Regions from separate parts of the Nocardia sp. NPDC060249 genome, predicted to be linked through region 3. Evidence: riboswitches for the same ligand, from Rfam matches in the RefSeq annotation. Region 3 holds a riboswitch; each other region holds the start of a gene.
The links. A riboswitch is a leader RNA that binds a small molecule or an ion and turns the genes downstream of it on or off. The one in region 3 is predicted to bind S-adenosylmethionine.
Positions count from the first base shown of each region.

Region 1: another riboswitch for S-adenosylmethionine. It lies ahead of ACFWFP_RS24995 (ABC transporter substrate-binding protein); the one in region 3 lies ahead of ACFWFP_RS32860 (bifunctional o-acetylhomoserine/o-acetylserine sulfhydrylase).
Region 2: another riboswitch for S-adenosylmethionine. It lies ahead of ACFWFP_RS16810 (aminotransferase class V-fold PLP-dependent enzyme); the one in region 3 lies ahead of ACFWFP_RS32860 (bifunctional o-acetylhomoserine/o-acetylserine sulfhydrylase).

Region 1 covers NZ_JBHXAQ010000007.1:340,499-350,895, forward strand. Annotated here, with positions in the region: gene ACFWFP_RS24975 (hypothetical protein) at 1-208, opposite strand, end outside; gene ACFWFP_RS24980 (ABC transporter ATP-binding protein) at 297-1,043, opposite strand; gene ACFWFP_RS24985 (ABC transporter ATP-binding protein) at 1,050-1,964, opposite strand; gene ACFWFP_RS24990 (ABC transporter permease) at 1,945-3,780, opposite strand; gene ACFWFP_RS24995 (ABC transporter substrate-binding protein) at 3,780-4,940, opposite strand; SAM riboswitch class IV at 4,964-5,078, opposite strand; gene ACFWFP_RS25000 (SRPBCC family protein) at 5,803-6,255, shown strand; gene ACFWFP_RS25005 (MarR family winged helix-turn-helix transcriptional regulator) at 6,304-6,753, opposite strand; gene ACFWFP_RS25010 (SMP-30/gluconolactonase/LRE family protein) at 6,868-7,815, shown strand; gene ACFWFP_RS25015 (alpha/beta fold hydrolase) at 7,802-8,578, opposite strand; gene ACFWFP_RS25020 (ZIP family metal transporter) at 8,650-9,336, shown strand; gene ACFWFP_RS25025 (DUF6585 family protein) at 9,491-10,243, shown strand; gene groL (chaperonin GroEL) at 10,365-10,397, opposite strand, start outside.
Region 2 covers NZ_JBHXAQ010000003.1:632,498-642,894, reverse strand. Annotated here, with positions in the region: gene ACFWFP_RS16835 (Pls/PosA family non-ribosomal peptide synthetase) at 1-2,640, opposite strand, end outside; gene ACFWFP_RS16830 (MarR family winged helix-turn-helix transcriptional regulator) at 2,797-3,231, opposite strand; gene ACFWFP_RS16825 (hypothetical protein) at 3,342-4,616, opposite strand; gene ACFWFP_RS16820 (S8 family peptidase) at 4,609-6,804, opposite strand; gene ACFWFP_RS16815 (AAA family ATPase) at 6,828-7,958, opposite strand; SAM riboswitch class IV at 8,300-8,414, shown strand; gene ACFWFP_RS16810 (aminotransferase class V-fold PLP-dependent enzyme) at 8,456-9,772, shown strand; gene ACFWFP_RS16805 (excalibur calcium-binding domain-containing protein) at 9,986-10,397, shown strand, end outside.
Region 3 covers NZ_JBHXAQ010000019.1:32,926-43,322, reverse strand. Annotated here, with positions in the region: gene ACFWFP_RS32880 (DUF3017 domain-containing protein) at 1-43, shown strand, start outside; gene ACFWFP_RS32875 (oxygenase MpaB family protein) at 52-999, opposite strand; gene ACFWFP_RS32870 (TetR/AcrR family transcriptional regulator) at 1,137-1,772, shown strand; gene ACFWFP_RS32865 (homoserine O-acetyltransferase) at 1,777-2,922, opposite strand; gene ACFWFP_RS32860 (bifunctional o-acetylhomoserine/o-acetylserine sulfhydrylase) at 2,919-4,235, opposite strand; SAM riboswitch class IV at 4,316-4,426, opposite strand; gene ACFWFP_RS32855 (TetR family transcriptional regulator) at 4,491-5,213, opposite strand; gene ACFWFP_RS32850 (MFS transporter) at 5,349-6,842, shown strand; gene ACFWFP_RS32845 (NADP-dependent isocitrate dehydrogenase) at 7,143-8,360, shown strand; gene ACFWFP_RS32840 (MFS transporter) at 8,651-9,799, shown strand; gene ACFWFP_RS32835 (hypothetical protein) at 9,840-10,397, shown strand, end outside.

The sequences.
Region 1 (10,397 bases), on a different contig from region 3:
CGGCGAGATCTTTCGCCTCGCCGAGCACGGCCAGGTGGGCGGCGATGGCAGCCAGACGCGCACGGCCGAAGGCAAGACCGGCGGGGCCGTCGAACAGCGCGTCGTGCACGCCCTGCGTGTGCTCGACCACGGCGGGCCTGCGCTGCCGCACGGCGGCGACCCTGGCCGCCGTCTCGGTGCCGAGCACCGCGTCGATGACATCGGTCATGCCGGTCTCCCTTCGGTAGGCCAATCCAGTTGCGGCGCAACCTCGGTGGCGAAGAGTTCGAGGGAACGCGGCACCACGGGCTGATCGCTCACGCGGGCACCTTCCCCAGGTAGGCGTCGCGGATCGCCGGGTTGTCGAGCAGTTCGGTGGCGGTGCCGCGCAGGACGATCCGCCCGCCCTGCAACACGTTTCCGGAGTGGGCGATCGACAGGGCGAGCTCGGCCTGCTGTTCGACGATGAGGATCGCCAGACCCAATTCGGCGTTGAGACGGGCGATCTCGTCGAGCACCCGGTCGACGAACAGCGGCGACAGGCCCATGGTCGGCTCGTCCATGCAGATCAGTCGCGGTTTGCTCATCAATGCCCTGGCGAACGCGAGCATCTGCTGTTCGCCTCCCGAGAGCGTGCCCGCCTGCTGGGTGCGCCGATCCCGCAGACGCGGAAAGTGCTCGTACAGTTCGTTCGCCCGCGTGACGAGCACCGAGCGGCGTTCCTTGCGGATGTAACCACCGACGTAGAGGTTCTCCTCCACCGTCATCGCCGGGAACACCCGCCTTGCCTCGGGTACGGAGGCGAGACCGGCCTTGATGCGGGCCGCGGGCGAGCTGGTGCTCACGTCGACGCCGTCGATGCGGACCGTGCCGGAGGTCGGGCGCAGCAGCCCGAGCGCGGTCTTCATCGTCGTCGACTTGCCGGAGGCATTGCCGCCGAGCAGCGAGACGATCTCGCCGGGGCGCACCGTCAGCGACACCTCGTCCAGTGCCTTCGAGGGCCCGTAATGCACAGTGACATCGTCGAATTCCAGGATCGGTGTGGTCTTCTCGTCAATCGGCACCGGCGGTCACCTAACCTTCTCACCCGGCACGCCCGCGGGCGTGCGTAGTCGGCGTCGGCCGAGGTAGGCCTCGATGACGCGCTCGTCGTGCTGGATCTGTTCCGGCGTGCCCTCGGCGATGACGCGGCCCTCGTCGAGCACGATCACCCGGTCCGAGAGCGCGTTCACCAATTCCAGTTTGTGCTCGACCAGCACGATCGTCTGACCGGCGGCTTTCAGCTCGGCGAGCTGCCTGCCCACCTCGGCGGTCTCGGTCTGGTTCATGCCCGCCGCGGGCTCGTCGAGCAGCAGCACCGTGGGCTCGAGTGCCAGCGCCCTGGCGATCTCGGTGCGGCGGCGGTTGGCATAGGACAGGGTGTAGGCGTTGTGGCCGGCGCGCGGTGTGAGCCGCTCGGCGAAGCGGGCCAGCTGGCCGTCGACCAGGGCGTCGGTGCGACGCCGTTCCGCGCGCACGGCGGGCGTCGGCAGCAGCGCCAGCACGGTCTCCGCTACCAGCGGCACCCAGCGCAGCAACGGAATCCGCGAGAGCCGCTGCCACGGCCGCCCCGCGGTGATGGTGGTGTGCAAGCCGATCTCGACGTTCTCGCGCACCGTGAGGCTGCCGAACACGCGGCCGTTCTGGAAGGTCCGCGCGATACCCGCACGGGCGGCCGCCTCCTGTGAACCGGGGCGCAACCGCTTGCCCGCGACCTCGACCTGTCCCGCGTCGGGGCGCAGCACGCCCGAGACGAGGTTCACGGTCGTCGTCTTACCCGACCCGTTCGGACCGATGATCGAGACGAATTCGCCCGTGGCTACGGCCAATTCGATGCCGTCGACCGCGCGCACACCGCCGAAGGACTTGCGCAGACCGCGCACGGCCAAGACGGGAACACCTGGTTCGCTCGGCGACGAAGCGGTGTCATCGAAGGACGGGGACACGTTCACTCCTCACCAGAACGCCCTGCGGCCGGAACCGGATGATCAGCAGCAGCACCACGCCGTAGAGCAGGATGCGGGCTTCCGGTGCCAGCCGCAGCGCCTCGGGAACACCGATCAGCACCGCCGCCCCCAGCACCGCGCCGTAGGGCGAACCGGTGCCGCCGAGCACGAGGATGGTGACGATCAGCAGGGACATGGGCAGGTTGAACACGGTCGGGTCGATGTAGCTGTACTGGTGCGCCAGCAGCGCGCCCGCGATGCCGGAGAACAGCGCGCTGATCGCGAAAGCCAGCGCCTTGTAGTCGCGCACGGGGATGCCCGAGGACCGCGCGGCCACCTCGTCGGCACCGACGGCACGCAGGGCTGTGCCGAGCCGGGACCGCTGCACCCCGACGACCACCGCGAGGGCGATCGCCAGGAACACCAGCTCGAGCAGGAACACCTCGGTGTTCTCGGTGAACTCGTGGCCGAGGATGCTCGGCACGGGAATACCGAAGATGCCGTAGCTGCCGCGAGTCACCGACTCCCAGTTGCGGATCACCGCCACGATCACGATGCCGATGCCGAGCGTGGCGATCGCGACATAGTGCCCGTTGAGGTTCCACAGCGGCGCAGCCAGAATCGAGGAGATGATCGCGGCCAGCACCCCACCCGCGAGCGCGGCGGCCAGGAAGGGCCAGTCGTGGTTCACCGTGAGGATCGCCGAGGTGTAGGCGCCGATCGCGATCGGCCCGGCCTGCCCGATCACCAACTGGCCTGCCGAACCGGCGACCAGCGTCATCGAGACCGCGATGATGGCGTAGGCCAGGATCTGAGTGCCGACCACGATGGCGTAGTTGTTCGCGACCAGCGGCACAACCAGCGCCGCCACCGCGAACACCGCCACCGCGTGCCACCAGCGCACCCTGAGCCGGCGGCCGACGCCCAGGTAGGTGCCGGTGAGCGGTTCGGCGCTGATCGCGGGCACCTTGGCCAGCAGGCCACCCGGCCGGAGCACCAGGAACGCCACCAGCACACCGAAGGTGATCAGGTCGCGGTAGCCGTCGCCGAAGGTGTAGATGCCGACGGCCTCCACGATGCCGAGGGCGAACCCACCGATCACCGCGCCGGGGATGGAACCGAGACCACCGATGGTGGCCGCGACGAACCCGGTCAGCCCCGCGAGGGTGCCGCTGGTCGGGGAGATGTTCGAGTTGTACAGCCCGACGAAGATTCCCGCGAGACCGCCGAGCCCGGAGGCGATCGCGAAGGCCAGCACCTGGATGCGCGAGACACCGATGCCCATCTGCGCGGCGGCGTCCGGGTCCTGCGCGGTGGCGCGAATGGCGAGGCCGTAGCGGCTGAACCGCAGGAACCCGGCCAGGCCGAGCATGACCACCAGGGTGATCGCGAACATCACCAGATCGGAGGTGCCGAAGCGGACGCCGCCGAGCTGGAAGTTGTTGGTGGGCAGCACTTGTGGAAACGGCCGGGTTTCGGGACCGAAGACGATCTGGGTCAGGTTCTCGATGATCAGTCCGGCCGCCACCGTGGCGAGCAGCGCCGCGATGGCGGGCGCCTTGCGCAGCGGATGCACTGCCAGCAGGTCGATTCCGATGCCGACGGCGGCGGTGATCGCGACCACCAGCACGATGGTCAGCCATAGCGGCAGACCCTGCTCGGCGATGAACCACCAGCCCAGGATCGAGCCGAGGGCGAACACCGCGCCGTGCGCGAAGTTGATGACATTGGTGACGCCGAAGATGAGCGTGATGCCCACGGCGAGCAGCGCGTACGCGTTGCCGTGGACCACACCGGCGATGAGCGTGTCGAGCATCAGCGGTTGCCGGTCGGCACGAACTTGCCTTCCTTCAGCACCAGTTCACGCGGGGACACACCCTTCGGACGCCGCGATTGCTGGTCGAAAGCGAAAGTGCCCAGGCCGATTCCGGTGAACTGCGTCTCGGTCTTCAGTCCTTCGAGGACGCCCTCGCGGGTGGCGCCGCCCTTCTTCGCCGCCTGCACCACGACGGTGAGCGCGTCGTAGGCGTAGACATTGAAATCGCCGGGATCGGTGTTGAACTTCTTGCGGAACTTCGTGACGAAGTCCTGGATCTTCGGATCCGGGTCGGCCGGGCTGAAGATGCCGTTCACGATGTCGCCCTCGGCCGCCGCGCCCGCCAGCGAGATGAACTGCGGTGTGTTCTGGCCGCCGAAGAACTGGCCGGAGAAGCCGACGTCGCGCAGCTGCTTGACCACCAGCGCGCCGTCGGGACCGTAGCCCAGGTGCACGAACGCCTCGGGGTTGGCCTCGCGGCCCTTGATCAGGATCGGCTTCACATCGGTGGAGTCGGGCAGGATCGGCGAGGAGTAGACGATCTCCACGCCCTTCTCCTTCGCGAACTTCTCGAAGAAGCCGAACGCCTGCTTGCCCCAGTCGGTTTCGAGATAGACGACCGAGACCTTCTTCGCCTTCTTCGACACCCATTCGGCATTGCGTTCCTGGAAGACGTCGAGGGTGATCGACGGGCTCCACGAATAGTCGCCCGCCTTGGTGAAATCGACCGAGGAGTTAGTGAAGCCGTACTGAACGAGCTTGCCGCGGTTATAGATCGGCGACGCGGCGATCGAGGCAGGCGAGGAGAAGTCGCCGAGTTCGGCGATCACCGATTTGTCGTCGACGAATTTGGTGGCGATCGGGACGGTCTGTTTGGGATCGGATTGCGAATCCTCCCACTTCAATTCGACCTTGCGGCCGTTGATGCCGCCTGCCGCGTTGATCTCGTCCAGCGCGAGGTCGAAGCCCTGCTGCCACAGGCGGCCGTACTCCGCCGACGGTCCGGTTCGCGGACCGGAAACACCGAAATACACCGTGCCACTGCCGGAGTCGGCACCGGTATCGCTGCAGCCGACCACCGCGGCAGCGACGCCGACTACGGCGAGAGCGCCCGCCACGATCTTGAAACGACGCCGCGAACCGACCGAGAACTTACTCATTGCTGATTTTCCTTCGAGCTTGAATACAGCGCTTGCGCTATCTGTGCGATATCGCCTGGTCGTCACCCGGGGCACCCCACCGCAAGCGAGGGTTGCCGATCAGCGAGCCGGGGCTCGACAGTGCTGATACTCGTGACCGTGGGCCGAAATCTAGCAGCGAATTCGCGTGTATCCGTCGCACCTTCCGGGTATCCGATACGACTGTTGGACAGTCGGATACGGCACTAGCTGCGGTGATCCGCGAGGCGCCGTTTTGCGATCAGCTCGAGACAAAGACCACGCCCGGTGAACTCCGATCAGCGCAGGGTGCGACAAATCATTGTCGGCGAGCGCCGGGCGCGGTATTCCTGTTCCTATGACCACTGTGCTGAGCGGCGGGCTCGAACTCGCAGGCGACTACTGAAACGGCGGACCGGGGGTGAGCGCCGACGGGCAGAACAGTCGCAACGATCTGTGTCGTAGGGATTCTCGTCGGCGCGCAGCTGTGCGCGGTGCCGGGCGACTCGGCCACGGCACCGGACACCGGCCGCGCCGCGGCGTCCTGGACAACCACTGCTTTCGGGCTCGCCTACAGAACAGGCCCTCCGGCCCCCGGCCCGCTGCCGGGTTCGCGGAGACACCGCCCGCTGAGCATCGGGGGTCCGGCGGCGACGGCCTTGTCCGCCCCTGTGGTGATCGCGGCGCCGAGTTCGAGCACGGCCCTCGCCGCGAGGGGTCCGCCTCCTCGATGCGCGCGCCGCGCTCGGTTCTGTGCTGCCTCCGCCGCCGGGCCCGGGCCTTTCGCGTCACCATACGGAACCTGCCTCTCGGCCGGTGCCTATGCTGAGCGTGACAGTCCGTCACGTATAACCCGGAGGCAACGTTGCCGAACAACCTCGAAGCCAGCATCGACATCGCCGCACCGCCGGAGAAGGTCTGGTCGGTACTCGCCGATCTGCGCCGCATGTCCGAGCTCAGTCCGACAACCCTGAAGATGGTCGCGCTCGGTGGCGTCCGCGACGGCGCTTTCACCGTCAACGTCAACAAGGTGGGCTGGAAGGTCTATCCGACCACCTCGCGGATCGTGCGCTTCGAGCCGAACCGGGCGCTGGCGTTCCGGATGAACGAGAACCGCACGGTCTGGGCCTACGAGCTCGAGCCGACCGCCACCGGCACCCGGGTCGTCGAAACGCGCACCGTCGACGCCAAGGGCCTGCCCGGCTGGCTGCGGGGAACGATCAAGGTCGCCATGGGCGGCGAGGAGAAGTTCGAGGCCGACCTGGTCTCGGGGATGCGGGAGACGCTGAGCAAGGTGAAGGTCGCCGCCGAGCGCTGACCCGATCCACACCTGAGCCCGCCGGAACTTTCCGGCGGGCTTTTTTCGTCACGGCAGGTTGTCGCGGATCTCGTCGAGTGCCTGTGCGCTGCGCGTGAGCAGTTCCTGCACCGCCGCCAGTTCGGCCTCGGTGAATCGCTCGGCCAGGGTGCGCTCCACCGCGATCGCGCGGGTGTCGGCATCGGCCATCACCGAGCGTCCCGCCTCGGTCAGGCGGGTTTCCAGCACGTTCTTGTGCCACTCGTGCGGGGTCCGATCCACCAGGCCGCGCTCCTGCAGGTTGGTCAGGACGGTGTTCATCGTCGGCGGGGTGACGCCCGCCAGCCGGGCCAGGGCGGCGGCCGAGATGCCGGGGTTCTCGGCGAGGTGCAGCAACGCGCTGTACTGCGCAACGGTCAGCCCGGCCGGTTTCAGCGCGGCAGTCTTGGTCGCGATCAGGGCTTGCTCGGCGCGCTTGATATACGAGCCGAGCCTCTCGGCGGCGGGCATGGACGTCATGGGTGCATGGTATCCGCCCATCACTTCATAACTCCCTTGACGATCATAACGACTCTAATTTACATTACTGCCTATTGCTTGATGTTCAGCATTACATCACTGAGAGGCTTCATCATGTTGCGAACCATCGCCGTCGCCACCGCGTGCCTGGCCCTGACCGCGTGCGGGACCTCGCCTGCCACACCCACGCTGAGCACGGCCTACGAACTGCCGGGCACCGCCGTCTATCCCGAGGGCATCGGCCTGGACGCGCGCAACGGGGACACCTATGTCGGGTCGTTCGCGGATGGAACCGTGTATCGGGCGACAGCCGACGCCTCGCGCGCGGAGGTGTTCCTGCCCGCGGGCGCCGACGGCAGGAAGACGGCGAACGGTGTGAAGGTCGACCGCACCGGCCGGCTGTGGGTGATCGATTCCGGTGCGGGCGTGAGTGTCTACGACACCGGGTCACGCGCGCTGCTCGCGAAGTTCGACGTACCCGGTGACGCAGCACGTTTCGTCAACGACCTCGATTTCGGGGCCGATGGGTCCGCCTACCTGACCGACAGCGTGCGCAATGTCGTCTACCGAGCGGTCATCGGTTCCGGTAGTGACGAATTGAGCGTGGCCTACGATCTGACCGCCACGCTCGGACCGCGCGACCCGACGGTGTTCGAGCTCAACGGAATTGTCGCCGACCCCGGCGGGACGTATCTGATCGTCGTCGCCATGTCAGCGGCCGAGCTGTACCGCATCGACCTCACCGGCGGCCCGGCATCGATCCGAAAAATCGCGCTGACCGGTGGCGATGCGCGCCACGGCGACGGATTGGACCTGCGCGGGGACACCCTGTGGATAGTTCACAACCTCGACAACACCATCAGCCGCTGGACCCTCGCCGACAACGGCGCCACCGCCACCCGCACCGGCGAATTCCACGATCCGGCGCTGAATGTTCCGACGACGATGGCGCATTCGGGCGAGCGGGCACTGATCGTGTCCTCACAGTTCGACAAGGGCGGACCACTCGGGGCGCAGGGCACACCGGGGCCGTTCGTGGTTTCCGCCGTCAGTGGGATCTGATGAATTCGCCCAGCACCGACACGAACTCGTCCGGTTGCTCCACCTGGGGCGAATGGCCCGCGTGTTCGACGAGGTGGGTGTCGGCGCCCGCCGCGGCGAAGCGGGCGAGCGTTTCGGTGCTGTCGTAGAGGGTGTCGTGCCGACCGTGGACGGCGAGGACGGGCTGGTCGAGGGCTTGCGCGCGGATGTCGAGCGGGGCGGCCGCGAAGTCGGCGGCACGGCCGCCCACCGCGTAGGCGAGGCCGCCGGGCAGAGCGGTGCGGAAGTCGCGGACCAGCGCTTCGGCCAGGCCGGGCGCGGAGTCGTAGCGGAATCGGGGCGCGAAGACCGACCGGTTCGCCAGCCGGATCACCGGTCCGGGTGTCCACCGTTGCGCCAAGCGCACCGACCACGGACGAACCACCCATCTCGCGGCGGTCGGGATGCTCGCGGCCCGGTAGTCCGGGGCCTGGCCCACGACCACGACGCGAGCCACCCGGCGCGACGCGGCGGCGAGTTCCAGCGCGATCTCGGCGCCGAACGAGTGGCCGACCACCGTCACATCGGTGAGGTCGAGATCGTTCATGAGCGCGACGATCGGCGCGGTGCGGGCCGCGGCGGTGAAGTCGCCGTCGGCGCCCAGGTCGTGCATGTCCACCCGGATCACGCGGAAGTTCGCGACCATCCGCTCGGCGACCGCGGCGAACCAGTCCACCGAGCCGGGGATGCCGTGCAGGAACACGATCGCCGGTGCGGTGGGTTCGCCTTCGTCGACAACCAACACGTCAACCACCCTAGTCGGCGCGGACGCGGACCGTTGCGCCGTCCTCGGCGACAGCCGAATAGGCTCAGGCCATGTCTACCGTCCTGCTCTACGGCCTCGGAACCGCGGTCCCGCTGCTGATCGGGGTGGCGGTGGGGCTGCGGTGGACGCTGCCGAAAGCCGTGCTCGCCGCGATGATGGCGTTCGGCGCGGGCACGATGATCGCGGCGATATCGGAGGAGCTCTTCGCGCCCGCCTTCCACCGCGACGGCGCACTGGTCGCCGGCACGGCGCTGTTCGCCGGTGCGGGGGTCTACGTGGTGGCCAACCATCTCATCGAGAACAAGCTGGGGCCCGCCGCGATCGGCTGGGCGTTGCTGCTCGGGACCGTGCTCGACGGTGTACCGGAGAACCTCGCACTGGGCGTATCCCTCAGTGGCGGAGGCGGATTGGTGCTGGTGGTCGCGATCGCGGCGGGCAATGTGCCCGAAGCTGTGAGCGGGGCGGTCCTCATGCGCGAGCAGCACGGGTTCGAGGCGGGCCGGACCTTCGCGCTGTGGGCGGTGACGGCCGCGGTGCTCGTCGCGGTGACGGTGCTGGGAAACGCTTACGCCGACTCGGTTTCGCCGACCGCGATCAGCGCGGTCCAAGCGTTCGCGGGCGGCGCCACGATCGCGGTGCTGGCCGACTCCCTCATCCCCGAGGCCTACCGCGAAGGCGGCTGGTGGGTCGGAATGGCAACCGCGGCAGGATTCTTCGTCGCTTTCGCCATCGGCTGAGCCATTCCGCCCGGTCGCGGCCAGGATTTCAGTCCCGTACCGGTGGCAATATTCCGCCGGTTCGCATACGCTTCGCCGCGGATGAAAACGCCTCATGGAGGGACGAGTGATCACTCCGAACAGGCCGGAGGACGTAGCCGATGCTCGGCACACAGTGCCGTTGACCCAACTGATACACCTGATGGCGGAGTATCAGCATCTCGGCGCGCACCGTGACACCTTTCTCGCCACCCCCGCCGACGACACCTTCGTGCGCGGCTGCGGCATCGTCGCGGGCTGTATCGCCACCATCGGCATCATCGTCGCGGCCGTCGGCGGATGGCAAGGCGGAGTGGCACTACTCGTGATCGCCGCCGCGCCCGTCCTGCTCGCGCTGCGCCGCGGGGTGATCAACCGGCAGAACCGCGCCGCCCGCATCGACCTGTTCGACCAGGGCGTCACCGTCTACCGCTCGGGTCAGCGGGTGGCCGGATTCCGGTGGGACAGTACCGAAGTGCGTCAGCACGCGATCCCCTTCCACGACACCACCCCCGTCTCCTACCTGCTGGAGCTGTCGGGTCCCGGCGGTGTCGAAGCGACCGTCGACGAAGAGGGTTTCGCCCGCGCCCGCGAATGGGCCCGCGCTATCCAATCCGCCGTCACCGCAACCCAGCTCCCCGCCGCGGTAGCCGCCATCGACAACGGCGAAACCGTCCCCTTCGGCGAGCTCTCCCTCTCCCTCGACGCCCTCATCTTCCGCGGCGAAGCCCTGTCCTGGGAAGACATCCAGCTCATCGACGCCCGCAGCGGCCACATCCGCATCAAACTCTCCGGCATGTGGATGTCGCTGGCCCCCGTCGGCACCATCCCCAACTTCTACATCTTCAACGAACTGGCCGAACGCCTGCGATTGACCCCGGTCGCCTGACCTCCCGCGCGCGGGTCGGTTCACAACAGCGCCGTTCACTCCCCCTTTTAATGCCGAAGGCCGGTCCACCGTGATGGTGGACCGGCCTTCGTGACTTGCGTTGGGCTAGCTGATCAGGAGATCAGAAGTCCATGCCGCCCATGCCGCCGGTGGG
Region 2 (10,397 bases), on a different contig from region 3:
CGGCAGGATGGCGAAGCCGCGCAGGGCGGCGGCGCCGATGGTGGTCTCCTCGCGGACCCACCAGGCGATGAAGGTGCCGCCGACGGCGAGGCCGAACACGGGCATCGCGGCCAGCACCATCGACGACAGGCCGAACACGACCAGCCAGTGCCTGGCGCGTTCCGGGGAGTGGTCGGGCCAGCGGCGTGGCGCCTTCCCGGTCTTGGTGGCCGGCGAACCCGCCCATTCCTGTTCGCCCTTGACCTTGCCCGAGACAGCGGAGCCGGGCGCGATCTCGGCCTTCTTGCCGATCTTGGTGCCGGGCAGCAGGATCGAGCGGGCGCCGATCACCGCTCCGTCGCCGATGGTGATGCCGCCGATGTGCACGATGTCGCCGTCGACCCAGTAGCCGGACAGGTCCACCTCGGGTTCGACGCTGGCGCCGTCGCCGAGTTCGAGCATGCCGGTGACCGGCGGCAGGCTGTGCAGGTCGACGCCCTTGCCGATCTTGGCGCCGAGCGCGCGGGCGAACGGAACCATCAGCGGTGCGCCGGAAAGGCTTTCGGCGCCGCTGGCCTCGGACAGGCGTACGGCGGCCCACAGACGCAAATGCACGGCCGAGCCGCGAGGGTAGGAACCGGGGCGGAGTCCGGCGAGCAGGATTCGGGCGCCTGCCACGCAGATCGTCATCCGGCCGATCGGCGAGATGAACAGCACGAACGCCAGCAGAATCCACCACCACGACAGGCGCGGCAGCCACGGCAGCGAACCCGACCAGCCCGCGATGCTGGACACGACGGTCAGCCAGGTGACCCACTGCAACCCGGTGAGGGTGGTCAGCGGAATCGTGGCCAGTACCTGGGTGATCTGCGCGCGCACCGGTGTCGGCTGCACGACGCGCACGTCGACGGCCGCGACCGGTGCGCTGCCGTCGAGGAGTTCGACCAGCGAACCGAGCCGCGGGTGGTCGTAGAGATCGGCGACGGTGACGTGCGGGTACCGCTCACGCAACGCGCCGACGAGCTGCGCCGCCGACAGCGAACCGCCGCCCAGATCGAAGAAATCCGCGTCGAGATCGGTGGCCTCGGCGCCCAGGATCGCGTCCCACAGGCCCGCCACCCAGGCCGCCGTGCCCGACAGTCCGGTCTCGGCGGACTCGTCGGTGCTCGGCAGCGGCCACGGCAGCGCGTCGCGGTCGACCTTGCCGGAGGTACGGGTCGGCAGGTCGGCGACGATCGCCAGGCGCGGCACCAGCGGGGCCGGAAGTTGTTCGGCCAGAATCTCTCTGGCCTTCTTCACGTCGAAGTCGGGTCCGGCGCCGGTGAGGTAGCCGACCAGGATCTTGTTGCCCGCCTTGGTGGTGCGGATCGCGGCGGCCGCACCGCTGACACCGGGGAGGTGCTGGAGCGCGTTGTCGAGTTCGCCGAGTTCGATGCGGCGCCCGCCGATCTTGATCTGGTCGTCGGCGCGGCCGAGGAAGATCAGGCCCTGGTAGTCGTTGCGCACCAGATCGCCACTGCGATAGGCGCGTTCCCACCCGAGCGAGGGCAGCGGGGCGTACTTCTCGGCGTCCTTGGCGGGATCGAGGTAGCGGGCAAGACCGACGCCGCCGATCACGAGTTCGCCTGATTCACCCTCGGCCACCGGGTTGCCCTGCGCGTCCACGACGGCCAGGTCCCAGCCGTCGAGGGGCAGGCCGATGCGCACGGGCATCTCGCCGGTGAGCAGCGCCGCGCACGCGACGACCGTCGCCTCGGTGGGGCCGTAGGTGTTCCACACTTCGCGGTCGGCGCCCGCCAGCCGTTCGGCCAGCTCCGGGGGTACCGCTTCGCCGCCGAAGATCAGCAGTCGCACCGATTCCAGTGCCTGGGCGGGCCAGGTCGCGGCCAGCGTCGGCACCGTGGAGACGATGCTGATCTCGCGGCGCATCAGCCACGGGCCCAGGTCGGCGCCGGTGCGCACCAGATCACGTGGCGCGGGAACCAGGCAGGCGCCGTTGCGCCAGGCCAGCCACATTTCCTCGCAGGAGGCGTCGAAGGCCACCGACAGACCGGCCAGCACACGGTCGCCGGGACCGATCGGGGCCTGTTGCAGGAAGAGCCGGGCCTCGGCGTCGACGAAGGCGGCGGCGTTGCGATGGGTTACGGCAACACCTTTCGGGGTGCCCGTGGAGCCGGAGGTGAAGATGATCCACGCGTCGTCGGCGGGGGTGGGCAGGGTGTTCCAGTCGTGGTCGCCTGCGGCCGTGGTGGCCGACTCGATGCCGTCGCCGGTGGCGATCGCGCTCACCCTCGCCTCGCCGAACACGAGCCTGGCTCGCTCCTGCGGGTCGTCGGCGTCGACGGGCACGTAGGCGGCGCCGCAGTAGAGCACGGCCAGAATCGTCACGTACAGCGCGGCGGAGCCCGAGGGCATGCGGACGCCGACACGGTCGCCCGGTCGCACGCCCGCCTCGGTGAGCTCGGCCATCCTGGCTTCGATCGCGGCGATCAGTTCCATGTAGCTGAGCACGACGGTGCCGTCGTCGATGGCCGGTGCGTCCGGGTGTGCGAGGGCGGTGCTGGTCAGGATGTCGACCAGGGTGCGCGGCGGCGCGGCGAGATCCGCGCGCAACAGCGGGTCGCGCAGGACCGCCGGTACCTCAGTGTGTGGCTCGAGCATCGTGCTCAGTCCACCTCTCATCGGTTGACCCCCATCGGTGGTGTCTGTTGTTTCATGAGCGGGTTACCGGAGGGCAAACAGGATGGTCACCAGATGCCAACGGTACTCGGTGCGGGTGTGGACGGATGGCAGCGCGGGGCGTGCCGTCCGCACTGTTCACGACGGCGATTCCGGCAGTTCGCCGAGCGCCGTGACCACCAGCCGGTGCAGCGTTCGCTGGTCGTCTTCGTCGAGGCCGCCCAGCACGCGCGCGGTCGCCTCGGCGATCAGCTTGTCGGTGCGTGTGCACTGCTTGCGCCCGGCCTCGGTGATCCGCAGCCGGTATTTGCGGCGATCCTTGCCGTCGCGGGTGCGCTCTACCAGGTCGGCTCGTTCCAGTGCGTCGATCAGCCGGACGACTTCACTGCGGTCGATACCGAGCGCGTCGCCCACCTTCTTCTGCGTCAGGTCGGCGTTTTCCTCGATGAAGGTGAGCACCCAGTGATCGCGCAACGGGATGCCGATCTCGGCGTGCAGCGCCTTGGTGAGCCGTCCGAGCGCGTACACCGGGTAGCGCGGCAGGCCGCGGACGGAGTTCGTGTTCGTGGACATGAGAGGGAACTCTAGCAAATGGTGGAGGTGCCCAATCATCTCGGGTTTCCATCATGGGGTGTTCAGATGGTTGGAAACTGGGTGTGATCAGGCAACTCGGGGGCAATCGGTCACGGGTAACCGACCACATTGCGTGCGCGTGGCGAGCGCGCGGACTGATAGGCCTCGGCGCGGCGCCGGACCTCGGTGTGGACGCTCGACGCGGGATCGAGGTCGGCGAGGTCGAACGAGATCTTGCCGCCGTGGTCGTGGTGGATGACCAGGGAATCGTCGAGCACGCGGTAGATCGCGCGCACCTCACCGTCGGCCCAGGCCGCGACGTAGCGCACCGCTGTGGCTCGGTGCAGTGCGAGGCGCCAGTACTTTCCGGTGCGCTCGCGTAATCGCTCGGCGCTGATGCCGTCGTACCAGCTGGGCGCCATCTCCCGCGCTAGGGGCGTGGCGCGTGGTTCGGCGGATTGCCGTGCCCAGCGGTCGGCGGCGCTCAGGTCGACCCAGAGGATTTCGCCGTCTCCGACCTGCTTGCCCGCGCGGGTCACGCGGCGCGATGGTGGGCGGCGTGGTGGTTTGGCCCGGGTGCCGATGACGGTGACGGCGGGCGTGCCGGGCAGTCTCGTCCCGGGGTCCACGGGTCGGTAGTCGGGATTGTCCTCGCGGACGAAGCCGAGGACGCGGTCGAAGGCCGACAGGCCCGGTGCGGGGGCACAACCGTCCAGGCACAGCAGGGTGCGACCGAGTGCGAAGACGAGGTCCGCCGCGATCGACCCCCGCTTCTGCTCGTCGAACGCGCGGGTGAGGACCTGCGCGGGCACGACCACGATCGAGGTATCCGAGGCGCTGGTGTGCTCGGCGCACCGGGTGAGGTGACCGACGTGCGCCGACTCGGACTCGGCGTAGAACAGGTAATACGCGGTTGCGCCGAAATGTCGCGCGGCGTCCTGCAGATCGGCCCGCTGCGCAGCAGGCAGGGCAGCCGATTTGAGCGGCTCACCGCGTCTGGCCCGCTTGGCCTGGATGAGCAATCGCACTTCGCTCGCACCCGAGGGTTCCTGCACGCTGTAGATGAAATCCGCACCGACCCCGCGCCTGCCCCTGGCCCGGTTGCCGCCCTCCTCCGGTCGTGTCAGCAGCCGGAGCCCGCCCGATCCGGTCGCCTGCGTCGCCGAACCCCACGAGCTACACCGACGCGGCGGCACACAGTCGGGGCACGGCGCGTCGATGCGGTAGTCGACCCCGGTGAGGTGGCCGAGCAGGATCTCGGTGAACGTCTCCTCCTGCCACGGAAACAGCCGCGCGCCCAGATGCTGCAGCCGGTACACACTCTGACAACTCAAGCGCCGCGCCGCGATCGGGTCGACGAAGATCTCCGCCGGGAACTCAGACATCGAGCGGGATCTCGATCGCCGGGCGTAGCGCTTCGAGCTGGGTGACATACGCGCTGAGCACTCGCTCGTACAGGTCGTCGACCTTGGCGTGGCGCACCGTGATCACCATCGAGTAGCGGATCGGCTGGGCGTTGGCGGTGGGATGGCCGGATTCCCTGGCGGTGTGGTGGATGTCGAAGACCGGGTTGCGCAGGCTGTTGACGCGCTTACTCCGCTCGGCGTGCAGGACGGTGTCCCACTTGTGGGAGTCGCGGCGCAGCACGGCTTCGGGGTCGAGTTCGGTCGCGCGGAAGAACGGGGCCGAATCCGGGTGGATTCTGGTCGGTTCGGCGAACCGCTCGTCGTGCGGACGGAACGTGACGTCGAGGCCGCTGCGGGTGTAGCTGCCGGGGTCGGCGGGGTCGACCGGGGTGGCGAAGACCAGGGTCGCCCGAATGCGGACCATGCCGGCGGGAAGCGCTGCGGGGAGCGGAATCCGGGCGCGCAGGTATTTCGCGGGGGTGAGCTCACCCTGGTAGAGAATCCTGGCTTCGCCGTCGCCGCAGAGAACCAGGTCGGCCAGGGTGGCCGCGATCCGGCCGTGTCCGGAATCGGAATCCGGTGAGCTGGTGCGTCGTTCGGCGGTGTGCACGAGCAGGGCCTTCAGGTCGAGCGCACCGAGTTTCGGGCCGAACAGGGTGCGGGCGCCCAGTGCGGCGCGCAGGGCCATCGGGGCGGCGAAGCTGGTGCCGGAGTCGGGAACGGCGGTGCCGTCGGGTCCGACGACGTGGAACGGTTCGTGATCGCTGCCGCCGAAGGCGAGCAGGTCGGGCTTCACGGTGCCAGGGGAACGGCCCGGCCCGATCGCGGAGTACGGCGCGCGGTTCCAGTTCGCTCCCACCCGATCCGACGAACCGACCGCGAGCGCGTTGACGCTGTCCGCCGGAACCTGAACGCGCGCATTGCCACTGGGCTTGTCGGCCTCACCGTTGTTGCCGACCGCGATGGTGGCCAGCGTGGTGCCGTCGCTGAGGTAGTCGTCCCAGAACGCGGTCCAGGCATGGACTTCGTCGTCCTCGATGGGAAGTTCGGGGCCGATGCTCACATTGACGAACTCGTATTTGCGTTGGCGCAGCACGGTATCGATGCGCTCGATGGCCGAGTACAACTCGCACTGGTCGTCGTCGGTGTCCTCGTCCAGCACCTGGTAGTGGTCGATGTAGCCGTAGGGGACCGGGACCGGCTGGACGGGGTCGACGCTGCCGAACAGCAGTGCCGAGGTGACGCGATGGCCGTGGTCGAGGTAGGTGCGCTGCGGTGCGGCGCTGTCGGCGAAGGTGTGGGCGTCGACCCAGCGGGTCAGCGGGGTGCGCGCGGGGATGCCGCCGTCGAAGACCGCGATGGTGAGTTCCCGGTCGGTCGGCTCGGCCGTCGGCAAGGCCGGCCGGAACGTCGACAGTGTTGTCCTGGTGGCGGTGTCGCGCCCGAGCTGGGTGCGCATGCGCGGCATCCGGCGGATCACCCTGGTGAACGAGTAGCCGGCGAGCGCGGCGATGGCGGCGTGGGTTCCGGTGACGGGGACGAAGGCCAGACCGCCGTTGTCGAGCCGGCGGTCGATGGCCACGTCGAGATCGAGATCGCGGGAGAAGTCGAGCAGACCCTGCAGGGCGACATCGCGATCGGAGTGCAGCACCAATTCGGCGACGGTCTCCGAATCACGCGGCGCCGCAGTGAGTCTGAGCCTGTCGGCAGCGTTGTTGAGCCGGAATTCGGCCAGGCTGATGATGCCGATCTCGGCGCCGCCCAGCGGTGCGTCGGCGTTGATCCGCGCGGTGAGCAACTGCAGATTGACGCGGGTGGTGGCGAGGAACAGCAGGGTGCTCGCCCGTGGTTTGCCGTGCTCCGGCGCGATGGCCACCGGTCTGCTGCCCAGTGGGTCCAGCTGCATCGAGGTGAGAAGTCTTGTGGGATAGCCGCTCTTGGACAAGAACTGCGGGTGCAGCGTGACCGCCGTCACCGTTTCGTCCTCCGGGCAGGCCGTCTTGGGCAACGCGTCCGCACTCGAGGTGGCCGCGCTCAGCATCGGCGCGAGCCGGGCTCGCGCCTGCTCCACCGTGTACGGGGACTGCGGCGAGCCACCGGATCTGCTGGGAGTGATGGGCGCGGTCAGTCGCTCACCGAAGCCGATCAGAAATCGCGGTCCCGCCACCGTGAATCCCCCCAGCTGCCACGTTATTCCCGTCGATGCGTGAAACCACGAATGGTGTCGCGCGACACCCCCGTCAGCGCGCTGATCTGGCGCTGAGACAAGCCTGACACGCCGGTCAGCGTCTGTGCCAGCCGTAACCGATCCGTTTTGGGAAGTTCAGCTGCTAGTCGCGCGGAATGCTCGGCCATCAACCCGGGCAGCAGCTGGTCCTCGAGCACGCAACGCCTGCGCAATCGCAGCATCGTGCGCTCGATGTCGTTGAACGACAAGCCCTTCGACGCGAGCGCGACCGCGTCCACCGCGCCGTCGGGCAAAGGCTGCCCGGCGAACCGGCGAATCGCCTCGCAGCGTTGCTCGGCCTCGGGGAGCGCGAACTCCACGCTCACATCGAAGCGTCGCCACACGGCCGGATCCAGCAGATCGGCGTGGTTGGTGGCGCCGATGACCAGGCCCGCGCCGGTCGGCCAGTCGTCGATCTGCTGGAGCAGCACCGTCACCAGTCGCTTCAACTCGCCCACGTCGCGATCGTCGTCGCGACGTTTGGCGATGGCGTCGAGCTCGTCGAGCAGCAGCACGCACGGTCGCTGCTTGGCGTAGTCGATGGCGTGGCGCAGATTGGTGCCGGTCTTGCCGAGCAGGCTGCTCATGATGGTCGCCAAGTCCAAAACCACCAGCGGCAGCGACAATTGGTGGGCCAGCCAGGCCGCGGCCATCGTCTTGCCGACGCCGGGCGGACCGACGAACAGCAAGCTGCGGGCCGGGGTCAGATCGACGGCGGCCAGCCGGTCGGCTTGTTTGCGTTCGTCGACGATCTGGGTGAGCACGTCGTAGGTTTCGGCCGCGAGGATCGGTACTTCGGCGACGGAGCCGGGCGGGATCACCCGCACCAGCGGCAGCCGGCTGTCGCTGTCGACCGGAATCGGCGTATCCACTTCCGCGCGTAGGGGATTGGCGCGTGTAGGGTTCTGGCGCAGCAGCGCGACCAGCGCATCGGCGAGGTCGGGACTGGCATGCCGGTGTCGGCGCGCGGCCCGGCGAACGAACATCGCCACATCCTGCTCGCGCCCGGCGAGCGCCAATCTGGCCAGGTGGACGAATTCATCGGGTAGATCGGCGCTCACGTCCGCCGAACTGGAGCTCAAGGCGTGTGACATGGTCTTCTTCCGATCAAATACGTGGACTATTTTCGCTTCACTCGATCGTACGGCGTCCATCACGGGCAAAGTTCACCCCTTGTGTACCGGTTTGACATCGGACCCCACCCACAGCGCCACATTGATCTGCCGAGCCCTCAGCGCAGCAATTCCCTTCGTCGGATGCTAGTTCCGCCACGCGCCCCCATGGGCGATTCCCTGCGCGTCGGCGTGCCTCGTGGCGGGCGAATCCGGCTACAGGTCGAACAGCGACAGGCCGGGGTCGTGAATCAAGCCCGTCGCTCAGGGGATTCGTGGTGGGTGGTTGACAGCCCCGGTGGTCGTCTGTCACTCTCGTTGCAGGTCACGAGTACCAGCGTTCAGCCCCGGCTTGCTGGTCGGCAACCCTCCTCCGCGGTGGGGTGCTCCGGGTGACGACCAGGCCGACGTCCGAATGGGGCGCGGCAAGCGCGGGCCACCTCTTCAGGAGCGGGTCCCTGAGCCGACGGGATTTCGTCATGACTGCTGTAATCGACCCCACCTGTGCCATCGCCGCCGTTTCCGGTGCCGACCTGCAGGTTCCGCTCGTTCAGGGCGGTACCAGCTCCTACGCCAACTTCGACTACGCGGCCAGTGCGCCGGCGTTGAAGCAGGTCACCGACCGGATTTCGCAGTTGCTGCCGTTCTACGCAAGCGTGCATCGGGGTGCGGGATACGCCTCGCGGATCTCCACCGAGTGCTACGAGGCTTCGCGTGGGTCCGTTGCCCGGTTCCTCGATGCCGACGACGACCAGGTCGTGGTGTTCACGCGCAACACCACCGATTCGCTGAACCTGCTGGCCGGGTGCGTGCCGGGGGAGACCGTGGTCCTCGATATCGAGCACCACGCCAACTTCCTGCCGTGGGCCGCGCACGGTCGTCGCGTCGTGCGGGCCGCCGCCACGGTCGAGGAGACGATTCAGCGTGTGGTCGCCGAGCTGTGCAGCAAGCCCGCCGCGTTGCTCGCGGTGACCGGGGCCTCCAATGTCACCGGTGAGGTGCTCCCGCTGGAGCGCCTCGCGACCATCGCCCATCTGTGTGGTGCGCGCATCCTCGTCGACGCCGCTCAGCTGGCTCCGCATCGCCGGATCTCCCTGCGCGAGACCGGGGTCGACTACCTCGCGTTCTCCGGGCACAAGCTGTACGCGCCGTTCGGCTCGGGTGTGCTCGTCGGCAGGCGGGACTGGCTGGACGCGGGTGAGCCGTACCTGGCCGGTGGTGGCGCGGTGCGCAATGTCGGGGTGGCAGAGGTCGAATGGGCGTGCGCGCCGCAGCGGCACGAGGCCGGTTCGCCGAACGTATTGGGCGCGGCCGCTATTGCCGCCGCCTGCGATGCGCTCGCCGCCATCGACCCCACCGAACTCGTCGCACACGAACGCTTCCTGGCCGACCGGCTGCGTGACGGGCTGTCCGCGATCCCCGGTGTCGACCTGGTCAGCATCTGGTCCGACAGCCCCGACTGTGTGGGCATCGTCGCCTTCACGATCGCCGATTTCGCCCCCGGTAAAGTCGCCGCGTATCTCTCCGCCGAACACGCCATCGGCGTCCGCGACGGCCGCTTCTGCGCCCACCCTCTCCTCGCGAGCCTCGGCCTCGACGCCGCCCTGCGAGCCAGCATCGGCCTCGGCACCACCGCCGCCGACGTCGACCGCCTGATCAGCGCGGTAGCCACCCTGGTCACCCACGGCCCCGCCTGGAACTATGCCGCCACCGACGGCCACTGGAACCCCACCCCCGAAACCCGCCCCCTGAGTGCCTCTTCCCCCGAAGGCGCCGCCCCCTGCCTGATCGGCTGAACTCGTCACACAACGAGATCTGCCGAACGTCGGCCGTCGAGACCTGCTCTCGGCGGCCGATGTTCGTTCCCCTCGGTGAGCGGCAGCGGCCAGAGAATCCGGCCGGAACACTTCGTTGAAATTCCAGGTTTGGAATGCTTACCAGCTGGGTAACGCCTGGTGAACCTGTCGCGATGAAGCCCCCGAGATTGCCCGACAATCAAAGGGGACACCGTGACTCGACCGATTCAGCCGCCCGACCCGTGGGCCCGCCCGCCCCGGCAGCCCGAAAAGAAACGGCGTTGGCCGTTGCTGGCCGGGATCGGAGTCGCCGGCGTGCTCGGTCTCTCGGTCGTCGCCGGTCTCGGTGATGACAACCCCTCTCCGGCCGCGCGGACCTCACCCACCTCGACCACCCGCATCGTCGAATCATCGACCACTACGAAGCCGTCGACGACCACCGCCACCCCGACAACCACGGCATCCACCGTGTTGTCACTCGCTCCGGCGACCACGATCGATCCGCCACCGGCACCCATCGCGCCGACCACCACGATCGCCCCTCCACCGCCGGTCATCGTCCCCGTGCCAACGACGGTCGATCTCCCCGCCCCACGGGTCGCAGCCGTCCCGCAGCCCGAAGCAC
Region 3 (10,397 bases):
CGTTTTCCTGGCCGCCACGATCAACACCCTCGGCGTCAACTGAGACAGGGTTCAGGCGGAGGTCTTGTCCCACAGGCTGCGGGTGCCGTTGCTGCCGTAGAGCGCGCGAGCTTCGCCCGGGCTGATCGTCGACCGGGTTCGCGGCGGCGCGGTGCGCTCGTGGGCAGCCAAGATCTGTCCGGTCATCTTCGCGACGTACGGGGCGGCCATGATCAGGCCACGGTTGCCGCGACGTGCGGCCGCCCAGACGATCGCCTTCCCGGGGAGACGCACGGCGGCATCGACAACGCGAGGCAGGTCGAATCGGCCGAGTTCGCGCATCCAGGCGGGCAGCGTCGAGATCGTCGCCAGCGACAGCACCCGGCCACCGGCGGCGAACGTCATGCCTTTGCTCACCGACGGCCACAGCAGGAAGTGCATGGCCTCCACGGCCCGCTCGCTGACGCACAACTGCGGCCGGACGCGTTCGAAGTAGGCGCGCACCTCGGCCCGATCGCGCGGTACATTCGCGGGCTTGCAGGTCTGCAGTTCGGCGGCGATCACGCACTCGGCCCAGTACCGGTCCTCCTCGGCGGGACTCAGCGGGCCGGGGCCGAACATCTCGTAGGCCTTGAGGACCGAATGCCACCCGGTGACATGGATCCACAGCTGGGAGTCGGGGTTGTTGGCGCTGTAGCGCTTGCCGCTGATCGGTTCGATGCCCGTCATCGGCGCGTGCACCTGCATCAGGTGTTCGGATGCTTGGATGGCGGTGCGGCCGTCACCGAGCGCGACCAGCAGGAAGTAGGACAGCGTGTGGTCGAGGCGGGTGGCGGGATTGTCGTAGATCCCGTGTGAATCGGCGACCGCGGCGGTCAGGAACGGATCGAAGTGCTCGAGGGTGACCGCGCGCTGGAATCCGATCAGCGCGGTCGGCGCCGCCCACACCTTCCAGGTGGGGGAATCCGGCCCGAAGAAGCCGTAGTCGTCGCGACGCAGAGTCGACGCATCGAAAGCCATTGCACATGCCCCTTTGCAGTGCGAGTAACAGATGAATACAACACCACCGTAGCAATGGCTCGACGCGAATACAACGGCTGCGTAGGATTTGTGGCGGAAGGTTCCAGGTATCGTCCGGAGCGAAAGGCAGGTGAGCGGTGACCTCGACGCAGGAGCAACGACCTCGACGCCGCTACGCGCCGCGTCTGCCGCCGCAGCAGCGCCGCGCGCAGCTCCTCGACGCCGCGTTCACCGTCCTGGGCCGGATGGAGCTGCACGAGCTGAGCATGGAGGCCGTGGCGCAGGAGGCAGGCGTCGGAAAGCCTGTGCTGTACACGGTGTTCAAAACCCGTGCCGAACTGGTCGAAGCGCTGCTGGAACGCGAACGCGAACGCGGCCTGGATCAGATCGCCGACACGCTGCCCGAAGGCCTGCTCGGCGCCGACCCGCTGTCCGCCGCCTCGGCGACCGTCGAGGCGTTCGTCGGTGTGGCGCTGGCGAATCCGACCCGCTGGCGGCTGATCCTCGCTACCCCGGCGAGTGCGCCCGAGGAATATCGCGCGGCTCTTCGTGCTTCGCGCGCCGAAATCTTGGAGCGTGCGGAATCTCTTGTCCGCATGGGTATCTCAGTGCTGCCGAAGTGGTCGGGGATGGATGCCGGACTACTCGCGAACTCGACCCTCACCATCGCCGAAATGCTCGGTCGACTGGGGGTCAGCGAACCGGACGAGTATCCGCGCGAACGGCTTCAGGCCTACGTTCGCTCGATCGTCACCCTGCTGACCGGGCCCTGACGGCTCAGCGGTTCTCCCGCGCCAAGCGCATCGTCTCGGTGAGCAGCTTCGACACGGCGGCCGCCTCGGTGAGGAACCCGTCGTGCCCGTCGCGGGAGTGCACGATCTCGAGACCCGCGCAGCCCGGCAGCCCTTCGGCCAGCTCGGCCTGGGTGTGCAAGGGGTACAGGCGATCCGAGTCGACTCCGCCGACCACGCACGGCACCGCGGTGGAGGCCAGCGCGGCGGCGACGCCGCCGCGACCGCGCCCCACGTCGTGGCGGTTCATGGCCTCGCTGAGCAGCACGTAGGTGGCCGGATCGAAGCGCGAACACAGCTTGTCGGCCTGGTGTTCGAGGTAGCTCTGCACCGCGTACCGGCCACCGGCCCACGGATCCTCGTCGCCCTGGGCCTTGTTGGCGAACCGGTGGTCGAGCTCGCCCTCGGTGCGGTAGGTCAGGTGCGCGATCCGCCGGGCCAGCCCCATACCGGTCATGGGCGCGCGACCGGTGCCGTGATAGTTGCCGCCCTGCCAGTCGGGATCGGCCGCGATGATGGCCATCTGGGTGGTCTGGGTGCCGATCTGATCGGCGGTGGCGCGCGCGCCGACGGCCAGCACGAGCGCGGCCGAAACCCGCTCGGGCAGGCCGATGATCCACTCGAGCACCCGCATGCCGCCCATCGAGCCGCCGACCACCGCGCCGAGCCGCTCGATCCCGAGCACCTCGAACAACTGCGCCTCGGCGGTCACCTGATCGCGGATGGTCAGCTCGGGAAACCGTGCGCCCCACGGCTTTCCGTCGGGCGCGAGAGAGGCGGGCCCGGTACTGCCCTTGCAGCCGCCGAGCACATTGGTGGCGATCACGCACCACTCGTCGGTGTCGATCGGCGCACCGGGCCCGACCATGCCCTCCCACCAGCCGGGAGCCCCGTCGGGCCCACCGATGACATGGGAGTCACCGGTGAGCGCGTGTTCGACGAGCACCACATTGTCCAGGGTGGGCGAGAGCTCGCCCCAGCGTTGCACCGTCAGCCGCACATCGGGAACCACGGCGCCGTTCTCCAGCGCCACGTCCCCGATGGCGACCACGCCTGCACGCCCGTCCGGCGGTGGCAGCAGGGCCACCCCGGTTCCGGGTCGGGCGATCGGCGATTCGGTGCTCACAGTCACGTCGTCGCCGCCGCGAACCCGGCCCGTAGATCGGCCAGAATGTCGTCGATTCCCTCGATGCCCACCGCGAGCCTGACCAGGCCGGGAGTGACGCCGGCCGCTAGCTGCTCTTCGGGCGTCAACTGCGAATGCGTGGTCGACGCCGGGTGAATCACGAGTGAACGCACATCACCGATGTTAGCTACATGGCTGTGCAGGCTGAGCGCGTCCACGAACTTCTTGCCGGCATCGACACCGCCCGACAGCTCGAAGGCCACGATCGCGCCCGCGCCCTTGGGCGCCAGCTCCTTGGCTCGCGCGTGCCACGGCGAGGACTCGAGACCCGCGTAGAACACCGCGTCGACGCCCGGCTGCTCGGCGACGAACTTCGCGACCGTCTCGGCATTGCTGACATGCCGTTCGACCCGCAGGCTCAGCGTCTCGATGCCCTGGGCGATGAGGAACGCGTTGAACGGCGAGACCGCAGCGCCCAGGTCGCGCAGCAACTGCACGCGAGCCTTCAGCGCGAACGCGGGCGCACCCAGATCGGCGAACACCGCACCGTGGTAGCTGGGGTCGGGCTCGGTGAAGCCGGGGAAGCGCGCGTTGCCCTCGGCGTCGCGCACGGTCCAGTCGAAGGTGCCGCCGTCGACGATCACGCCCGCCACGGCCGCACCGTGCCCACCCAGGTACTTCGTCGCCGAATGCACGACGATGTCGGCGCCGTGGGCGAGCGGCTGGATCAGGTAGGGGGTGGCGACGGTGTTGTCGACGATCAGCGGAAGGCCGTTCGCGTGCGCGACCCCGGCGATGCCGGGAATGTCGAACACCGCGCTGCTCGGGTTGGCGATGGTCTCGCCGTAGAACGCCTTGGTGTTCGGCTGGATCGCGGCTTCCCACTGCGCGAGGTCATCGGGATCCTCGACGAACGAGACCGTGATCCCCAGCTTGGGCAGCGAGTAGTGGAAGAGGTTGTAGGTGCCGCCGTAGAGGTGCGGGCTGGACACGATGTGGTCGCCCGCGCTCGCCAGGTTCAGGATCGCGTAGGTCTCCGCGGCCTGGCCCGAGGCCAGCAGCAGCGCCGCGACGCCGCCTTCGAGGGCGGCTACGCGCTGTTCCACCGCGTCCTGGGTGGGGTTCATGATCCGGGTGTAGATGTTGCCCGGCTCGGCGAGACCGAACAGCGCGGCGGCGTGATCGGTGTCGCGGAAGGTGTAGGAGGTGGTCTGGTAGATGGGCAGCGCCCGCGCGTTGGTGCTCGCGTCGGGGGCTTGGCCCGCGTGGACCTGCTTGGTCTCGAAGGACCAGTTCTCGGGCAGGGAAGAGTCGGTCATGTCGTGCTCCAAAGGTGTCAGCCGGGGGATCTCGTCAACTGGGTCGGATCGACTGGCAACAACACATGGGGGCCTCCTGCAGCGCGCGCTTGCTCTCGACTTTCGAGAGCCCGGTCATCACCCGGAGCACCCCACCGCAGCTGGAGGGTTGCCGACCAGCGAGCCGGGGCTTGGCGCTGGTACTCATGACCTTGCCGTCATGTTAACCGGACATCTCCCGCGCGCGGAAACTTCCCCCGCATTTCACGCCGAAGATCACTCGTTCGACGGTGTGCCGAAGCCTGGCGTGTCGTCTACCGGTGCGCCGCAGACCTGCCGCAAGCCGTGGTAGGCGCGCAGCACGGCGTCGCGGGTCACCCGGACAGCGACCGCCGGCGACCCGCTCAGCAGTGCTTGTTCGGTATCGGCGACGGAGAGGTGGCACAGCATCTGCCAGGTCCCGGCCACCAGCCTCACCGTGAAGTCGTCCGGTGACGTGCCCATCCGCTGCGCGAGCTCGGTGCACACCGCGACGTTCTTCTTCTCCGCGTATTCCAGCGCGCGCGCGTTGACCGACTGGCTGGTGCGCATGATCCGCTGCATCTGCAGGAACTGGCGGATGAATCGGATACCGTCCGCGTCCGCCTCCGCCTGGACCACCGTCAGGTAGGCGCCACACAGTGCCTGGAGTTCGTTGCCGGTGTTCGGTTGGGAGCGCAGCGCGACGGCGACCGAGACCCCGAAGTCGTCGATCGGGGCCAGCACGATGTCTTCCTTGAGCGCGAAGTACCGGTTGACGGTACGCGGGGACACATCGGCACCCGCGGCGATCTGCTCGACCGTCGTCGCGTCGAACCCTTGGCTGTCGCACAGGTCCAGCCCGACCGCCACGATGGCGGCTTTGGTCTGGAGCTTCTTGCGCTCGCGCAAGCCCAGCGGCGCGTCGGGAGCAGGTTCGGTCGTCCGGTCGGCGCTGATCGGAGTGGTCGAGTCCAGCATGCCACCAGCCTACCGTGTCAGCCGCTTTATCTGTCCAACTAGGCCAATTGGCGCATTCAGACATTTTTCTCTTGACGCCAATTGTCTCGCAGTGCCAGGATTGGTTCCACGCTGATCGAGTGACGAGGAGCCCTGGTGACCAGCACCGAGCTAGAGACGAAACATGTTGATTCCCCACAGAGTTCGACGCGGTGGTGGGCGCTGGTCGTGCTCTCCGCCGCCCAGTTGATGGTGGTGCTCGACGCCACCGTGATCACGATCGCCCTGCCGTATGCCCAGCGTGACCTGGGGATCAGCGACGGCGACAAACAGTGGGCGCTCACCGCGTACACGCTCATCTTCGGCGGGCTGCTGCTGCTCGGCGGACGGATGGCCGACTACCTGGGCAGGCGCCGGATCTTCCTGGTCGGCCTGGTCGGCTTCGCCGCCGCGTCGGCGCTGGCCGGGCTCGCGCAGACCGGACCGCAGTTGTTCGTCGGTCGTGGCCTGCAGGGCGCGTTCGCCGCATTGCTCGCGCCGGCGGCGCTGTCGCTGCTCTCGGTGATCTTCACCGATGTGCAGGAGCGGGCCCGCGCGTTCGCGGTATTCGCCGGCATCACCGCGGGTGGCATCGCGTTCGGGTTGATCGTCGGCGGCGCGCTCACCGAATTCGCGTCGTGGCGGTGGACGCTGTTGATGAACACGCCGATCGCGCTCATCGCGGTGGCCGGTGCGGTGGCGGTGATCGCGCGCGATATCCCGGTGCCCAGAACCGGCGGCTACGACCTGCCCGGTGCCGTCACCGTGACATTCGGCTTGGTGTCGATCGTCTACGGATTCAGTCGCGCCGCCGAACACGGCTGGCTGGCGGGCAGCACGCTCGGCCTGCTCGGAGCGGGCTTCGCCTTGCTCATCGCGTTCGTCTTCATCGAAGCGCGTTCGGCGAATCCGCTGCTGCCACTGCGAATTCCGGGGGAGATCAATCGGGGCGGCGCTCTGCTGGCCGCGCTGCTGATCCCGATCGCCATGTTCGCCATGTTCTTGTTCCTGAGCTTCTACTACCAGAACACCCTGGGCTATTCGCCGCTGAAGGCGGGCATCGCGTTCCTGCCGTTCCCGGTGGGCATCGGGATCGCGGCGGGCATCACCAGTTCGCTGATGCCCAAGTTCGGGCCGCGTCCGCTGATGGTGGCCGGCGCGCTGCTCGGCGTGGTCGGGCTGCTGTGGCTGGCGCAACTGAGCTACGGCGACGGGTACGCGCTGAGCGTGCTGCCCGCGCAGCTGTTGATGGCGCTCGGGATGGGCCCGCTGTTCGTCGGCATGCAGGCCGTGGCCCTGCATCAGGTCGACGCCGAGGACTCCGGCGTCGCCAGCGCCCTGCTCAATGCCGCCCAACAGGTCGGCGGCGCCGTCGGCACCGCCTTGCTCACCACACTGTCGGTGCAGGCCGCGAAGAGCTACGCCACCGACAATCCGACCGTCGACCACCTGATCGAACGCGCCTCGATCTACAGCTATGACGTCGCGTTCTATATCGGCGCCGGCTTCTTCCTCGCCGCCGCCGTGGTGATCGCGGTGATGATCCGCGACAAGCCGGAGAACCTGATCGAAGGTGACGAGCACGCGGTCGCGGTACCGATCGCTGTCTGACCTTCTGGACGAGGGGCCCGTGCTCACCGCGCGGGCCCCTTGTTACTGCTCAGTAGCCGGTCAAGGCCCGATCGGGTGCTGACGGGCGGTCGGGGCGGGAAGGTTTCGAGCCGTCCCGCACAGTGGGGCCTCCCGTCGCGGTGAGGTAGGGGACAGCAGTACGCTCGTCTTGTTTGCACCACACGTCCCGCAGACAACGCGGGGCATATACGTTGTCTGTTGGAACTGCTGGGGTCCGCTCACAAGCGTGTTCGCCTAGCCGTGCAATAAGGGCACCCACCGAGGAGGACACGAAGATCCATGTCCAAGATCAAGGTTGAAGGCACCGTTGTAGAACTCGACGGCGACGAGATGACCCGGATCATCTGGCAGTTCATCAAGGACAAGCTGATCCATCCCTATCTCGACGTGAACCTCGAGTACTACGACCTCGGCATCGAGTACCGCGACAAGACAGACGACCAGGTCACCGTCGACGCGGCCAATGCCATCAAGAAGTACGGCGTCGGCGTGAAATGCGCCACCATCACCCCCGACGAAGCGCGGGTGAAAGAGTTCGGCCTCAAGAAGATGTGGCGCTCGCCCAACGGCACCATCCGAAACATTCTGGGTGGCACCATCTTCCGCGCGCCGATCATCATCTCCAATGTGCCCCGTCTGGTGCCCGGCTGGACCAAGCCGATCATCATCGGCCGTCACGCCTTCGGCGACCAGTACCGCGCCACCGACTTCAAGGTCTACGAGGCCGGCACCGTCACGCTCACCTTCACGCCGGAGGACGGCAGCGAGCCGATCATCCACGAGGTCGTGAAGATGCCCGAAGACGGCGGCGTCGTCATGGGTATGTACAACTTCAAGAAGTCCATCGAGGACTTCGCGCGGGCCTCGTTCAACTACGGCCTGCAGCAGAACTACCCGGTGTACCTCTCCACGAAGAACACCATCCTCAAGGCCTACGACGGCATGTTCAAGGACACCTTCCAGGAAGTCTTCGACGCCGAGTTCAAGGCCGAGTTCGATGCGGCGGGCCTCACCTACGAGCACCGCCTGATCGACGACATGGTCGCCTCCTCCATGAAATGGGAGGGCGGCTACGTCTGGGCCTGCAAGAACTACGACGGCGACGTGCAGTCCGACACCGTGGCCCAGGGCTTCGGCTCGCTCGGCCTGATGACCTCGGTGCTGCTCACCCCGGACGGCAAGACCTGTGAGGCCGAGGCCGCGCACGGCACCGTCACCCGGCACTACCGCCAGCACCAGCAGGGCAAGCCGACCTCGACCAACCCGATCGCGTCGATCTTCGCCTGGACCCGCGGCCTCGAACACCGCGGCAAGCTGGACAACACCCCCGAGGTGATCGGCTTCGCGCAGGCGCTCGAGGACGTGGTCATCAAGACCGTCGAGGGCGGTCAGATGACGAAGGACCTCGCCGCGCTCGTCGGCGGCGACCAGGGTTACCTGAGCACCGAGGAATTCCTCGGCGCGCTCGATGTGAACCTGGCTCGCGCGCTGAAGTGAGATAGGCTCCCCCGCCTCTCCGCGTATTCAGGCCGGACTCGAGTGACGTGAGACCTACGTCGGCGGCCGGCGGAACAGGCGGTGGTCAGGTTTGCTCGACCCGGTGAGTTACCCATGTTCTCGCGAGATCAGTGGGTGGCTTGCCGGGTCGTTTTTGTGCACGGTGGGGTAACTCACGCTGTTCTCGGGTAGCGAACGGGTATCCGTGCCCGTTGCATGGAAGCGTGACTTCTTCCATTGCAGCCCCCGATCGCCTCGACGTGCCACGCACCAGCTGGCATGTCCCGGCGATGCTCGCGTTGGCGCTGGGTGGATTCGGGATCGGCACCACCGAGTTCGTGACCATGGGGTTGCTGCCCGATATCGCGCGGGCTTTCGATATCTCCGAGCCGTCGGCCGGGCACGCGGTGTCGGCGTACGCGCTGGGTGTCGTGGTCGGTGCGCCGCTGATCGCCGCGTTGTGCGCACGGGTGGCGCGCAAGAAGTTGCTGATCGTGTTGATGGTCGCGTTCACCATCGGCAATATCGGCACCGTGCTCGCGCCGACCTTCGGCACGCTCGTGCTCGCCCGCTTCGTGTCCGGCCTGCCGCACGGCGCGTACTTCGGTGTCGCCTCGCTGGCCGCCGCCACGCTCGCACCCGTCGGGCAGCGAGCCAAGGCCGTGGCCGCGGTGATGCTCGGGCTCAGCGTGGCAAATGTGATCGGAGTGCCCGGCGCGACCTGGCTCGGTCAGCACCTGGGCTGGCGTGACGCGTATGTGGTCGTCGCCGTGATCGGCGTGGCGACCGTTGCCGCCCTGTGGCGCTATGTCCCCGCCCTGACCAGCATGAAGATCACCAACCCGATGACCGAACTCGGTGCGCTGCGACGTCCGCAGGTGCTGCTCACCCTGGCTGTCGGCGCGATCGGCTTCGGTGGCATGTTCGCCGTCTACACCTACATCGCCACCACCATGACCGATGTCGCGGGCATGCCGATCGGCGCGGTCCCGATCGTGCTGGCGCTGTTCGGTCTCGGCATGATCGTGGGCAATATCGGTGGCGGCATCCTCGCCGACCGTGGCGTCGACCGCTCGATCTTCGTCGCCATGATCGCGATGGTCGTGATCCTCGCCGGGTTCGTCCTGGCGGCCCACAACCCCGTCACCGCCGCGATCGGCGCCTTCCTCGTCGGCGCCTCCGGCGCGGCCCTGGCACCCGGCCTCCAAACCCGTCTCATGGATGTGGCTGCCGACGCCCAAACCCTCGCCGCCGCCCTCAACCACGCCGCCTTGAACATCGCCAACGCCGCGGGCGCCTGGCTCGGCGGCCTCGTCATCGCCGCGGGCCTCGGCTACACCGCACCCGCCGTGGTCGGCGCGCTGTTGGCCGTGGCCGGTGTCCTCCTGTTCACGCTCACGGTTTTCCTGCAACGCCGGTCGGCGCATAACACGCCGTAACCGATTGGTGCCCTTGCGTACTTCGTCATACGTTGCCCACATGCCGAGCCACCTGCACGAGGGTTTGCTTGACCTGTTCCGCACGGATCTCTTGCTGGCTCCGTCTCTGCTGGCTGAGGAGTTCAGGATCCCGCTGCCCGGCTTGTCGCAGATGCGGGCTGAGCCGTGCGACTTCACTGATGTCGGGCCCAAAGAGTTCCGCGGTGACTTGGCCCTCAGCACCCACGACGATCGGGACATCCCGGTACTCGGTGTGTGCGTCGAGGTGCAATTGTCCAAGGCGGACGTGCGTCGCTGGAAATGGCCGGTCTATCTGACCACCCTGCGATCGCGGTTGTGTTGCCCGGTAGTGCTGTTGGTGGTGACGCCCAGCAGAGCAGTCGCGAAGTGGGCCGAGCAGCCGATCGAGCTCGATACGGTCGGATCGGTCATCCAACCGCTGGTGCTGGGCCCGGACCGTTTCCCGGTCGTCACCGATCCGGTCGAGGCCGGAAAGTGCCCCGAGCGCGCGACGCTGTCGGCGATCGCCCACGGCGCAGGTCCGCATATGGAGGAAGTCCTTGCCGCGTTCCTGGCCGGGCTGATGAAAACCGACGAT